Regions from separate parts of the Streptomyces sp. DSM 42067 genome, predicted to be linked through region 1. Evidence: riboswitches for the same ligand, from Rfam matches in the RefSeq annotation. Region 1 holds a riboswitch; the other holds the start of a gene.
The links. Region 1 has a riboswitch for ZMP and ZTP ahead of ACSMXV_RS30060 (bifunctional 5,10-methylenetetrahydrofolate dehydrogenase/5,10-methenyltetrahydrofolate cyclohydrolase). Riboswitches for the same ligand answer to the same signal wherever they lie in the genome.
Positions count from the first base shown of each region.

Region 2: another riboswitch for ZMP and ZTP. It lies ahead of ACSMXV_RS25600 (glycine hydroxymethyltransferase); the one in region 1 lies ahead of ACSMXV_RS30060 (bifunctional 5,10-methylenetetrahydrofolate dehydrogenase/5,10-methenyltetrahydrofolate cyclohydrolase).

Region 1 is NZ_CM147706.1:6,623,943-6,629,834, reverse strand. Features, by position in the region: gene ACSMXV_RS30070 (glycoside hydrolase family 31 protein) at 1-987, shown strand, start outside; gene ACSMXV_RS30065 (class I SAM-dependent methyltransferase) at 1,102-1,758, opposite strand; gene ACSMXV_RS30060 (bifunctional 5,10-methylenetetrahydrofolate dehydrogenase/5,10-methenyltetrahydrofolate cyclohydrolase) at 1,886-2,746, opposite strand; ZMP/ZTP riboswitch at 2,769-2,855, opposite strand; gene ACSMXV_RS30055 (ABC transporter ATP-binding protein) at 2,953-4,746, opposite strand; gene ACSMXV_RS30050 (ABC transporter ATP-binding protein) at 4,778-5,892, opposite strand, start outside.
Region 2 is NZ_CM147706.1:5,570,347-5,576,238, reverse strand. Features, by position in the region: gene ACSMXV_RS25610 (2'-5' RNA ligase family protein) at 1-65, opposite strand, end outside; gene trpS (tryptophan--tRNA ligase) at 176-1,240, opposite strand; gene ACSMXV_RS25600 (glycine hydroxymethyltransferase) at 1,573-3,018, opposite strand; ZMP/ZTP riboswitch at 3,053-3,140, opposite strand; gene rocD (ornithine--oxo-acid transaminase) at 3,396-4,610, shown strand; gene ACSMXV_RS25590 (glutathionylspermidine synthase family protein) at 4,630-5,817, opposite strand; gene ACSMXV_RS25585 (hypothetical protein) at 5,881-5,892, opposite strand, start outside.

The DNA.
Region 1 (5,892 bases):
GCCGACTGGCCCGACAAGGAGGTCGCGTCCACGGTCCAGGTGGCCTTCTACGACGCCACCAACCCGGAGGCCCGCGAGTTCGTGTGGTCGCGGGTGCGCGACAACTACCTCGAGCCGTACGGCATCCGCGCCTTCTGGCTGGACGCCTGCGAGCCGGAACTCAAGCCGCACTACGCCGAGAACCTGCGCTACCACGCGGGCCCGGGCCTGGAGGTCGGCAACCTCTACCCGCGCGAGAACGCCCGCACCTTCTACGAGGGCATGCACACCGCGGGCGAGACCGAGGTGGTCACCCTCAACCGCTCCGCGTGGGCGGGCAGCCAGCGCTACGGCGCCGCCCTGTGGTCCGGCGACATCGGCACCGACTTCGCGACCCTGCGCCGCCAGATCGCGGCAGGCCTCAACACCGCGCTGTCCGGCATCCCGTGGTGGAACACCGACATCGGCGGCTTCCACGGCGGCGACCCGAACGACCCCGCGTACCAGGAGGTGATGGTCCGCTGGTTCCAGTTCGGCGCCCTGTCGCCGCTGATGCGCCTGCACGGCTTCCGCGACCCGGGCATGCCGCTCGGCCCGGACATGACGGGCGGCCCGAACGAGGTGTGGTCGTACGGCGAGGAGGCCGCCGCGATCCTCGAGAAGTACCTGCACCTGCGCGAACGCCTCAAGCCGTACGTCCTGGATGCCATGCGCGCCGCCCACGAGGAGGGCCTGCCGGTGATGCGCCCGCTGTTCCTCGAGTTCCCCGAGGACGAGAAGGCCTGGTCGGTGGCCGACGCGTACCTCTTCGGCCCGGATCTGCTGGTGGCACCGGTACTGACGGCGGGCGCGACGGAGTGGACGGTGTACCTCCCAGCGGGCGCCCGCTGGACGGACGCCTGGACGGGCGAGGAGTACGAGGGCGGCGCGACCGTCACGGTCGACGCCCCACTGGACCGGATCCCGCTGTTCCTGCGGGACGGGGCGCGGCTTCCGGTGGCGGAGTAGCCGCGTAGGAGGGCGGTCGTCACTTCGGGGAGCGGCCGCCCTCACTCCAAGCGTGCGCGCCTTCCCGATCCCTTGTCCGGCCGGCCGCAGGGCGCAGCTTCGCGGCCTGACCGCTCAACGCTGGTGCCACACCAACGTGTAGCGCCAGAACAGCCGGCGACGCAGCCGTGCGCCCGGCAGGACGTGGCGCGCTTCGCGGACGACGTCGGGGAAGCTCATGTCCGCAGGTCGGGTACGGGCGGTCATCGAGGCCGGCCGTGGTGCCGTGCGGCCCCTGTTCTTGAACCAGCCCATGGCGACGTTCATCGGGATGGCGGCGACACCGAGCAGGTGGTCGCCAAGGGTCTCGGCGCGAGCCAGTCCGACGACCACCAGCGTTCCTCCGGGTGCCAGGTGCCGACGGAAGTGGGTGAGCGCGTCGGTGAACTGCAGGTGGTGGATGACGGCGACACACGTGATGACGTCGTAGGAACCGGCGGGGATCCCGGTCAGCGCGTCTGCGACGGAGAACGTCACCGGGGCGGCCGGAGGAGTCAGCTCCCGTGCCCGGCCGACGATGACCGGATCGGCGTCGATTCCGTGCACCTCCTTGGCGCGTGTGGCCAGGAGCCTGGCCAGGTCGCCAGTACCGGAGCCGACGTCGAGGGCCCGGTCGCAGTGTTTCGGGAGCTGTCTCAGTATCCATCGGTGGTAGTGGGCGTTGTGGTCCCATGGGTGAGCGGCATTGAACCGGTGGAGGGCTTGCAGCGCTCGGTGCGGCAGCGTTGTCATGCCGCCATCCCACCAGGCCGTGGGGCCCTTGCGTGAACGTCCTGGAGAACCGGTTCGAATCCGGGCAAGGGGGCTCCACCCTGGGCCCAACCATCCGGCTGGGCCGCTGCTCAGGATGACGTCGGCGTCACCGGATTCCGAGCTGCTGCTCGGCGGCTTCCACGGTCTGCTCCAGCAGGACGGCGATGGTCATCGGTCCTACTCCGCCGGGGACCGGAGTGATCAGACCTGCGCGAGTGCGGGCGGTGTCGAAGTCGACGTCGCCGATGTTGCCCGGGTTGTATCCCGCGTCGATCACCACCGCGCCGGGCTTGATGTCCTCGCCGCGGATCAGCCGGGGGCGACCCACCGCCGCCACCACGATGTCCGCTTCGCGGACGATCGCGGGCAGGTCCGCGGTGCGGGAATGGCAGTACGTCACCGTGGCATCCTGTGCGAGCAGGAGCATCCCGACCGGTTTGCCGAGGATCGCGCTGCGGCCGACCACGACGGCGTGGTTGCCAGCGAGTTCGACGCCGTACTCGTCCAGCAGCCGCATGATCCCGCCGGGGGTGCACGACACGAAGCCGGGCAGTCCGAAACTCATCGTGCCGAAGGAGTGCATGGTGACGCCGTCGACGTCCTTCTCCGGAGCGATGGCCTCGAACGCCGCCCGCTCGTCGATGCCCGGCCCGACCGGGTGCTGCAGCAGGATGCCGTGGACTTGGGGGTCGCGAGAGAGGGCGGCCAGCGTGTCGACCAGTTCGGCGGTCGTGGTGGTGGCGGGCAACCCGATGTGGCGGGACTGGATGCCGGCCTTCGCGCAGCGGGCCCGCTTCATGCGGACGTACGTGACCGACGCGGGGTCGTCGCCCACCAGCACCGTCGCCAGGCACGGCGCGAATCCCGTGCGTTGTGCGACCTCCGCCGCCTTGGTGGTGGTCTCTTCGACGATGCGCCGGGCGAGTCCGGTGCCGTCCATGAGCTGGGCCGTCTGAGTCGGGGACATCTTCGCCTCCCAGGCGTGATCGACCACTCGCCCAGGCGCACGGCATCGACGCTCTCGTCAGACCGCTCCACGGTGGTGCTCCACCTCAGCGCCAGTCACGGCCCACGGCGCACTGTAGTGGATGCGAGTCTCGCCCCCCTGGGTTGTGCCGTACCGGCAGCGCGCGGACGCCGCCTGGTGCGCGGGCGATTCGAGCGTTCCGCGGCTCAGGACGCCGCATACGCCGTCGCCTGGATGCCGTACAGATCCGCGTATCGGCCGCCGAACGCCAGCAGTTCCTCGTGCGTGCCGTACTCCGCCAGGATGCCCTTGTCGAGGACGAGGATCAGGTCGGCGCCGCTCACGGTCGAGAAGCGGTGGGAGACGATGACCGTCACGGCGCCGGTGCGGTCGGCAAGGGTGCGGGCGCGGTCCATGTAGCGCTGGAAGATGGCCTGTTCGCTCGGGGAGTCGAGGGAGGCCGTGGGTTCGTCGAGGACGAAGAGGAGCGGGTCGGGGCGCATGGAGGCGCGGGCGAGCGCGGTCTTCTGCCACTGGCCCTCGGACAGGTCGACGCCGCCCAGTTCGCGGCCGAGCTGGGTGTCCAGGCCGTCCGGGAGGCGGGCGACCAGGCTCTCCGCGTCGGCCGCGCGGACCGCCTCCGCGATGCGCTCGCGGTCGTCGATGTGCGGGAGGTCGCCGAGTCCGACCGTCTGGGCGAACACGGTGTGGAAGCGCCCGAAGTCCTGGTACGCGGCGCTGGTCCGGGCCCGCCATGCGTCCGTGTCGAGATCGGCGAGATCGGTACCGTCCACGGTGATCCGGCCCTCGTCGGGCCGGTAGAACTTCGACAGCAGCTTCACCAGCGTCGTCTTGCCGGAGCCGAACTCGCCGACCACCGCGACCACGGCACCGGCGGGCAGCGTGACGCTGATCCCGTCCAGCGCGCGGCGTTCCGTGCCCGGATAGACGTACGACACGTCGGTCAGGGTGATGCCCTCGCGCAGCGCGTCCGGGGTGGGGGTGGTGCCAGTCGTACGGGCCCGCTGCCCGGCGGCGTACGAGCGCAGCCACAGGTACGGGCCGATCAGCCGCATCGCGTCGATCGCCCCGGCCGCGCGCATCACCGCCTGCTGCACGGACTGGCGCAGCGCCGCCGCGACCGTGATGGTCAGCACCAGGTCGCCGGGGGTGCCAAGGCCCTGTGCCGTGCGGTGGCCGACGAGCGCGAGGCCCCCGCCGAAGCCGAGCGTGAACACCGTCCAGCCGGCCGCCCGCAGCCATGCCGCACGCATACGGGCCCGGTAGCGGCCGTCCACCACCTCACGGAAGGCCGCGTTCTGGCGCCGTACGATCTCCTCCCCCGCGCCCGCCACCCTGAGCTCCTTGCCGGTCGCGGCGCGCGTGCCCAGCTTGAACAGATGGCGCTGGAGGCGGTGGGACTCGGCTGTGTCGGTCTCGGCGGCGTTGACCAGCCGCTGGCCGCGGGCGTTGGCCCACAGCGGGAGTGCGGCGGCGGGCAGCAGGAGCAGCAGCCAGGGGCTGACCGTGCCCAGCAGCAGGAGAAGGACGACGAGTTGGAGCACGTCCGTGAAGATCGCGATCGCGCTCCACATGCTCGCCACGATGGCCCAGGCGGAGGTGCGGACCGTGGTGACCCGGTCCAGATAGTCCGTGCGCTCCAGGTGCTCCAGGCCCTCCAGCGTCGCGATGTCGCGGAGGATGCCCTCGTGGACGTCCGTCAGCCCGATCTTCTCGGTCGACATGATCATCAGGGAGCGGCCGGTGTGGTTCAGGGTGCGGGTCGCGGCGTATGCGCATGCCGCCCAGACCGCGCCGAGGACCGCCGCATCGTGGTCGCCGGTCGTGATGCCGTCCACGGCGGTGCGCAGGGAGAGCGCGATGCCGGTGGTGGCGGGCACGCCGAGTAGCAGTACGGAGAGGGTCGCCGCGGTAGCGGCGGGGATGCGGCGCCAGGAGAGCGCGAAGAGCTCACGCCACAGCACGAGTGTGCGCCTCACCGGTACTGCCCCCTTCTTGCCGTTCTCGTCCTCACTCAATGCCGTACTCGCCTTCCTCGATGCGGTCCTCGTGGCCGCGCCGGAAGCGTTCGGCCTGGATTGCGAACATCTCGGCGTACGCGCCCTGCCGTGCGATCAGTTCGTCGTGGCTGCCGGACTCGGTGATGCGGCCGCCGTCGAGCAGCACGATCCGGTCAGCCTGGCGGACGGTGGACAGGCGGTGCGAGATGAGGACGACGGAGGTGTCGTCGCCGCGGGCGCGGGCGAGCCGGTCGAAGACGTCGAACTCGGTGCGTACGTCGAGGTGGGCGGTCGGCTCGTCGAGCACGAGGATGCGGGCGCCGGTGTGCACGGCGTAGAGCGCGCGGGCCAGGACGACCTGCTGCCACTGTCCGCCGGAGAGGTCGACGCCGTCGGTGCGGGAGCGGGCGAGCGGGGTGTCCCAGCCATGCGGCAGCCGCTCCAGGACGGCGGTCAGACCCGCGTCGCGGGCGGCCGCTGCCAGGGCGGTGTCGTCGCGGGGGACGGCGGCCTGGCCGAGCGTCACGTTGTCGGCGGCGGAGAGTTCGTAGCGTACGGAGTCCTGGAAGACGACCGAGATGCGGCGGCGCCAGGCGTCGGGCGCGAGGTCGGCCAGGTCGGTGCCGTTCGCGGTGAGGCGCCCGCCGGTCGGCTCGTACAGGCCGGAGAGCAGCTTGATGAGCGTGGATTTCCCTGCGCCGTTGAGGCCGACGACGGCGAGGAGTTCGCCGGGGCGGATGTCCAGGTCGAGGGCGTCGAGGACGGTGCGCTCGGTGCCGGGGTAACGGAAGGAGACGCCCTCGAAGCGGACGTGGAGGGGGCCTTCGTGGACGGGTTGGTCTCCCTGGCGCGGCACGGGCACCGGCAGGAGCTTCTCCAGCTCCGCGGTGGCTTCCAGCGCGGCCTCCGCCCCGGCGACATCGCGCCCGTCGGCGTAGTCGACGAGGCTCACCAGCGCCCAGCCCGCGCTCAGCACGGCTGTGGCGACGGCCACCGACTGTGTGCCGTCCGCACCGCCCGCCGCTGCCGGTACGAACACCGCGAGCAGGCAGACGAGGACGACGAGACCGTGCCCGATGTTCTCCCACGACGTGTGGACGGTCCTGCGCCACAACGGCTCGAACA
Region 2 (5,892 bases), 1.1 Mb from region 1:
TCCTGGAGCAGCCTGCCGTGTGGCTCCGGGACCGCGATCGACACACCGATCGTTACGGTCCCCACGTCTTACTCCTTCGTCGCGTCGGGCGGTGGACAGTCGGGCCGGGGGTACCTCCCAGGCCCTCGAGGCACTGGGGCAGGACCGGCCGGAACGTCCGGCCGGTCCGGTCGCCTCAGTGCTTGGCGGGCAGGAAGCCCACCTTCGCGTAGGCCTGGGAGAGCGTCTCAGCGGCGACGGCGCGTGCCTTCTCGGCGCCCTTGGCCAGGACCGCGTCGAGCGTCTCCGGGTCGCCCAGATACTGCTCTGTCCGCTCCCGGAACGGCGTCACGAAGTCGACCATGACCTCGGCGAGGTCCGTCTTGAGCGCACCGTAGCCCTTGCCGGCGTACTTCTGCTCCAGTTCCGCGATACCCGTGCCCGTGAGGGTCGAGTAGATGGTGAGCAGGTTGCTGACGCCCGGCTTGTTCTCCGCGTCGTACCGCACGACCGTGTCCGTGTCGGTGACCGCGCTCTTGACCTTCTTGGCCGTCGTCTTCGGCTCGTCGAGGAGGTTGATCAGGCCCTTCGGCGTGGACGCCGACTTGCTCATCTTGATCGCCGGGTCCTGGAGGTCGAAGATCTTCGCCGTCTCCTTGAGGATGTACGGCTTCGGGACCGTGAACGTGTCGCCGAACCGGCCGTTGAACCGCTCGGCGAGGTCGCGGGTGAGCTCGATGTGCTGGCGCTGGTCCTCGCCCACCGGCACCTCGTTGGCCTGGTAGAGCAGGATGTCCGCGACCTGCAGGATCGGGTACGTGAACAGGCCGACGCTGGCCCGGTCGGCGCCCTGCCTGGCGGACTTGTCCTTGAACTGCGTCATACGGGACGCCTCGCCGAACCCGGTCAGGCAGTTCAGGATCCAGGCGAGCTGCGCGTGCTCGGGAACGTGGCTCTGCACGAAGAGGGTGCAGCGCTCCGGGTCGAGTCCGGCGGCGAGGAGCTGGGCCGCGGCGAGCCGGGTGTTGGCGCGCAGCTCGGCCGGGTCCTGCGGGACGGTGATCGCGTGCAGGTCGACGACCATGTAGAACGCGTCGTGGGTCTCCTGCAGCGCCACCCACTGGCGCACCGCACCCAGGTAGTTGCCGAGGTGGAACGAGCCCGCTGTGGGCTGGATTCCGGAGAGGACACGCGGACGGGCGCCGGGCGTGGAGCGGGGCGCCTCGGGGCCCGGGGCGACGGGTGGGTGCTCAGAGACCATGCTCAACATTCTCTCAGGTGCGCGCGACAGCTGGGGAACCGATCCGCGACGGCTCGGGAACCGTTCTCCGTGGCCGGTGTATCAGGAACGCGGGCGGTTCGGGGAGGTCCTGAAGCCGGGTTCGTCCCCGCGAACGGGGAGGACCCGGCTCACATCCGAGCTGCGGCCGCCGCAGGGGGCGCCGATGAGACGAGGAACACAGTGCTCCTGGCCGGGCTGATCGACCTTGGGAAAGACCTTGGGAAAGAGCCCCGCGGTCGGCTGCCGGCCGGCCCGTATGCCGTCGGCAGCCGACCGCGGGATCAGCTGAGGATGGGGAGAGGATCAGCAGGTCAGCTGAGGTCGATGCCCGGGTAGAGGGGGAATCCGTCCAGCAGGTCGGTGGCGCGGCGCGAGACCTCGTCCGCGACCTTCTCGTCCAGGACGTGCTGCGCCTTGGAGGGCGCGCCCTTGCTGGTCGTGCCCGGCTCGGCCGAGGTGAGCACCCGGTCGATCAGCGCGGCGATCTCGTCCATCTCGGCGGTGCCGAGCCCGCGGGTCGTCAGGGCCGGAGTGCCGATCCGGATGCCGGAGGTGTACCAGGCGCCGTTGGGGTCCTGCGGGATGGCGTTGCGGTTGGTCACGACACCGGAGTCGAGGAGCGCGGACTCGGCCTGGCGGCCGGTGAGCCCGTAGGAGGTCGCGACGTCGATCAGGTTGAGGTGGTTGTCCGTACCGCCGGTGACCAGCGTGGCGCCGCGGCGCATCAGGCCGTCGGCGAGGGCGCGGGAGTTGTCGACGATGCGCTGGGCGTAGTCGCGGAAGTCGGGGCGGCGGGCCTCGGCGAGGGCGACGGCCTTGGCGGCCATGACGTGCGGCAGCGGGCCGCCGAGCACCATGGGGCAGCCGCGGTCGACCTGCTCGACCAGCGAGTCGTCACACAGGACCATGCCGCCGCGCGGGCCGCGCAGGGACTTGTGGGTGGTCGTGGTGACGATCTGCGCGTGCGGTACGGGGTCGAAGTCGCCCGTGAGGACCTTGCCCGCGACCAGGCCCGCGAAGTGCGCCATGTCGACCATGAGGGTCGCGCCGACCTCGTCGGCGATCTCCCGCATGATGCGGAAGTTCACCAGGCGCGGGTACGCCGAGTAGCCCGCGACGATGATCAGCGGCTTGAACTCGCGGGCGGTGGCGCGCAGCGCCTCGTAGTCGAGGAGGCCGGTCTCCGGGTCGGTGCCGTAGCTGCGCTGGTCGAACATCTTGCCGGAGATGTTGGGCCGGAAGCCGTGCGTGAGGTGGCCGCCCGCGTCCAGCGACATGCCGAGCATGCGCTGGTTGCCCAGCTCGCGGCGGAGCTCGGCCCAGTCCTTCTCGGAGAGGTCGTTGACCTGCCGGGCACCGGCCCGCTCCAGCGCCGGGGCCTCGACGCGCGCGGCGAGGACGGCCCAGAAGGCGACCAGGTTGGCGTCGATGCCGGAGTGCGGCTGGACGTAGGCGTGGCGGGCGCCGAAGAGCTCCTTGGCGTGCTCGGCGGCGAGGGCCTCGACGGTGTCGACGTTGCGGCATCCGGCGTAGAAGCGGCGGCCGACGGTACCCTCGGCGTACTTGTCGCTGAACCAGTTGCCCATGGTCAGCAGGACGGCGGGCGAGGCGTAGTTCTCGCTGGCGATCAGCTTCAGCGAGGCGCGCTGGTCCTCGATCTCCTGGCCGATGGCGTCGGCGACGCGGGGCTCCACGCCCCGGATCACATCGAGGGCGCTGCGGAAGGCGGTGGACTCGGTGGAGAGGGGCTCTGGCATGTCGTAGGACCTCCGGACGCGGACACGGGATGCACGGGTCGGCCCAGGCGCACGGCACACGGTTGCGCGGGCCGCTCCCCGATGGTCGGTCCCATCCCAGCGCGCCAGTCACGGCCCGCGGCCAGCCTACCGGCAAGGCCGGGGGCCGGCCTTGCCGGTCCAGGATGCGGGAGCGCTGCCGCTGGGCTACCCGCCTGTGCCCACCCTCCCCCAAGCTCTCGACTTCGCTCGAGCAGGGGGACCCCCATCGCCCTGGGGGTACCTCCCAGGCCCTTAAGGCACTGGGGGAGGAACGCATGCCCACAGGCGGGCGGGCAGAGAGACAAATCAGGTACAAAGGGCACACCCGCCCTCTCTGCAGTGCGTACGGAGATCCCGTGACTGCCACAGAAACCCTCATCGCCTCTGCCGAAGCGCACAGTGCGCACACCTATCACCCGTTGCCCGTCGTCATCGCGACCGCGGACGGGGCGTGGATGACGGACGTCGAGGGGCGGCGCTATCTCGATCTGCTCGCCGGATACTCGGCGCTCAACTTCGGGCACCGCAACCGGCGGCTGATCGAGGCCGCTCAGGCGCAGCTGGAGCGGGTGACGCTGACCTCCCGCGCCTTCCACCACGACCGGTACGCCGAGTTCTGTGCGCGGCTGGCCGAGCTGTGCGGCATGGAGATGGTCCTGCCGATGAACACGGGCGCGGAGGCCGTGGAGACCGCCGTGAAGACCGCGCGGAAGTGGGGGTACCGGGTCAAGGGCGTGCCCGACGGCATGGCCAAGGTCGTCGTGGCGAACAACAACTTCCACGGCCGCACGACGACGATCATCAGCTTCTCCACGGACCCGGAGGCCCGGGCGGACTTCGGGCCGTACACGCCCGGCTTCGAGATCGTCCCGTACGGCGACCTGACCGCGATGCGCGAGGCACTCACGGAGAACGCGGTCGCGGTGCTCCTTGAGCCCATCCAGGGCGAGGCCGGGGTGCTGGTACCGCCGGACGGCTATCTGCGGGGCGTGCGGGAGCTGACGCGCGAGCGGAACGTGCTGTTCGTCGCCGACGAGATCCAGTCGGGCCTGGGCCGTACCGGCAGGACCTTCGCGTGCGAGCACGAGGGTGTCGTGCCGGATATGTACGTGCTCGGCAAGGCGCTCGGCGGCGGCATCGTGCCGGTGTCGGCGGTCGTCGCGTCCAGTGCCGTGCTGGGAGTGTTCAGGCCCGGGGAGCACGGTTCGACGTTCGGCGGGAACCCGCTGGCGTGCGCGGTGGCGCTGGAGGTGATCGACATGCTGCGGTCCGGCGAGTACCAGCAGCGGGCCGCGGAGCTGGGCGCGCATCTGCACGACGAGCTGCGGCTGCTCGCCGGGAGCGGCGGCGCCGTGCGGGAGGTGCGCGGCCGCGGCCTGTGGGCGGGCGTCGACATCGACCCGTCGTACGGAACGGGGCGGCAGATCTCGGAGAGGCTGATGGACAGAGGCGTGCTGGTGAAGGACACCCACGGCTCCACCATCCGGATCGCCCCGCCGCTGGTCATCAGCAAGGAGGACCTGGACTGGGGTCTTGACCAGTTGCGGGCCGTCCTGGCCGCCAGGACCTGACGTCACAGGCCCCGAAGGCTCACAGGATCACATGGGGCAGGAAGCGGGCGTACTCGTCCGTGACCAGCCCCGACGACTCGCGGATGCCGAGCCCCGCCGACTCGTCCTGCACGACCCAGGCGCCGAGCACCACGCGGTTGCCGTCGAACGACGGCAGTGGTGCCAACTCCTGGTAGCAGCAGGATTCTTCCCGGGCGACGGGGTCGCCCGGGCCCGCCTCGTGCACCGTGACACCGGCGCCCTCGCGGCCGAGCAGCGGCTTGGCGACGTACCCGGTGGTCGTCGCCAGCTCGCGCGGCCCGTCGAGATAGGCGGGCAGAAGGTTCGGATGGCCCGGGTAGAGCTCCCAGAGAATGGCGAGGAGCGCCTTGTTGGACAGCAGCATCTTCCAGGCGGGCTCGATCCACAGGGTGCTGCCGGTGCCGCCGCCGTTGTCGAGCGTGTCGAGGACGTGCTCGCCGAAGCGGTCCGTGGTCAGCCACTCCCACGGGTAGAGCTTGAAGCAGCTGCGGATGAAGCGGAGCTGCTTGTCCACGAAGCGCCCGGAGAGCCGGTCCCAGCCGATCTCCTCCATGGAGATCCACTCGGTGTCGAGCCCGGCCTGCTGGGCGGTCTCCCGCAGATACGCGACGGTCATCAGGTCCTCGCCGAGCTCGTCGGCCGAGGAGTGCGCGAAGTACAGGGGGCTGCCCGCCGGCAGCAGCGCGGCCTGCTTCTTCCAGGCGTCGACGAGCCGTTCGTGCAGGGAGTTCCACTGGTCGGCGCCCGGGAAGCGCTCCTCCATCCAGAACCACTGCGGGCTAGCGGCCTCGACGAGCGACGTCGGCGTGTCGGCGTTGTACTCGAGCAGCTTGGCGGGGCCGCTGCCGTCGTGGCGGAGGTCGAAGCGGCCGTAGACGGAGGGGAGTTCAGCGCGGCGCCGCCAGGCCTCCGCGACCAGCTCGGCCAGCCGCGGATCCGTGATGCCGAGATCCGCGAACCGGTCCTCGTCCACGATGTACTGCGCCGCCGCGAGACACATGCGGTGCAGCTCCTCGACGACCTCCTCCAGCGCCTCGACCTCGGGCAGCGAGAAGACGTAGTACGCGCTCTCGTCCCAGTACGGGCGCAGCGAGCCGTCCGGGTAACGGGTGAGCGGATAGATCAGCCCCTGCTCCTCGACGGTCTGCTGCCAGCCGTCGCGGGGCTCGATGGTGCGTCGTTCCATGTGTCCGGCTGTTCCCGGTGTTCGGCTTCTACGGGTGTTCGGCTGTTCCAGGTGTCCGGCCGCTCAGCCGCCCGA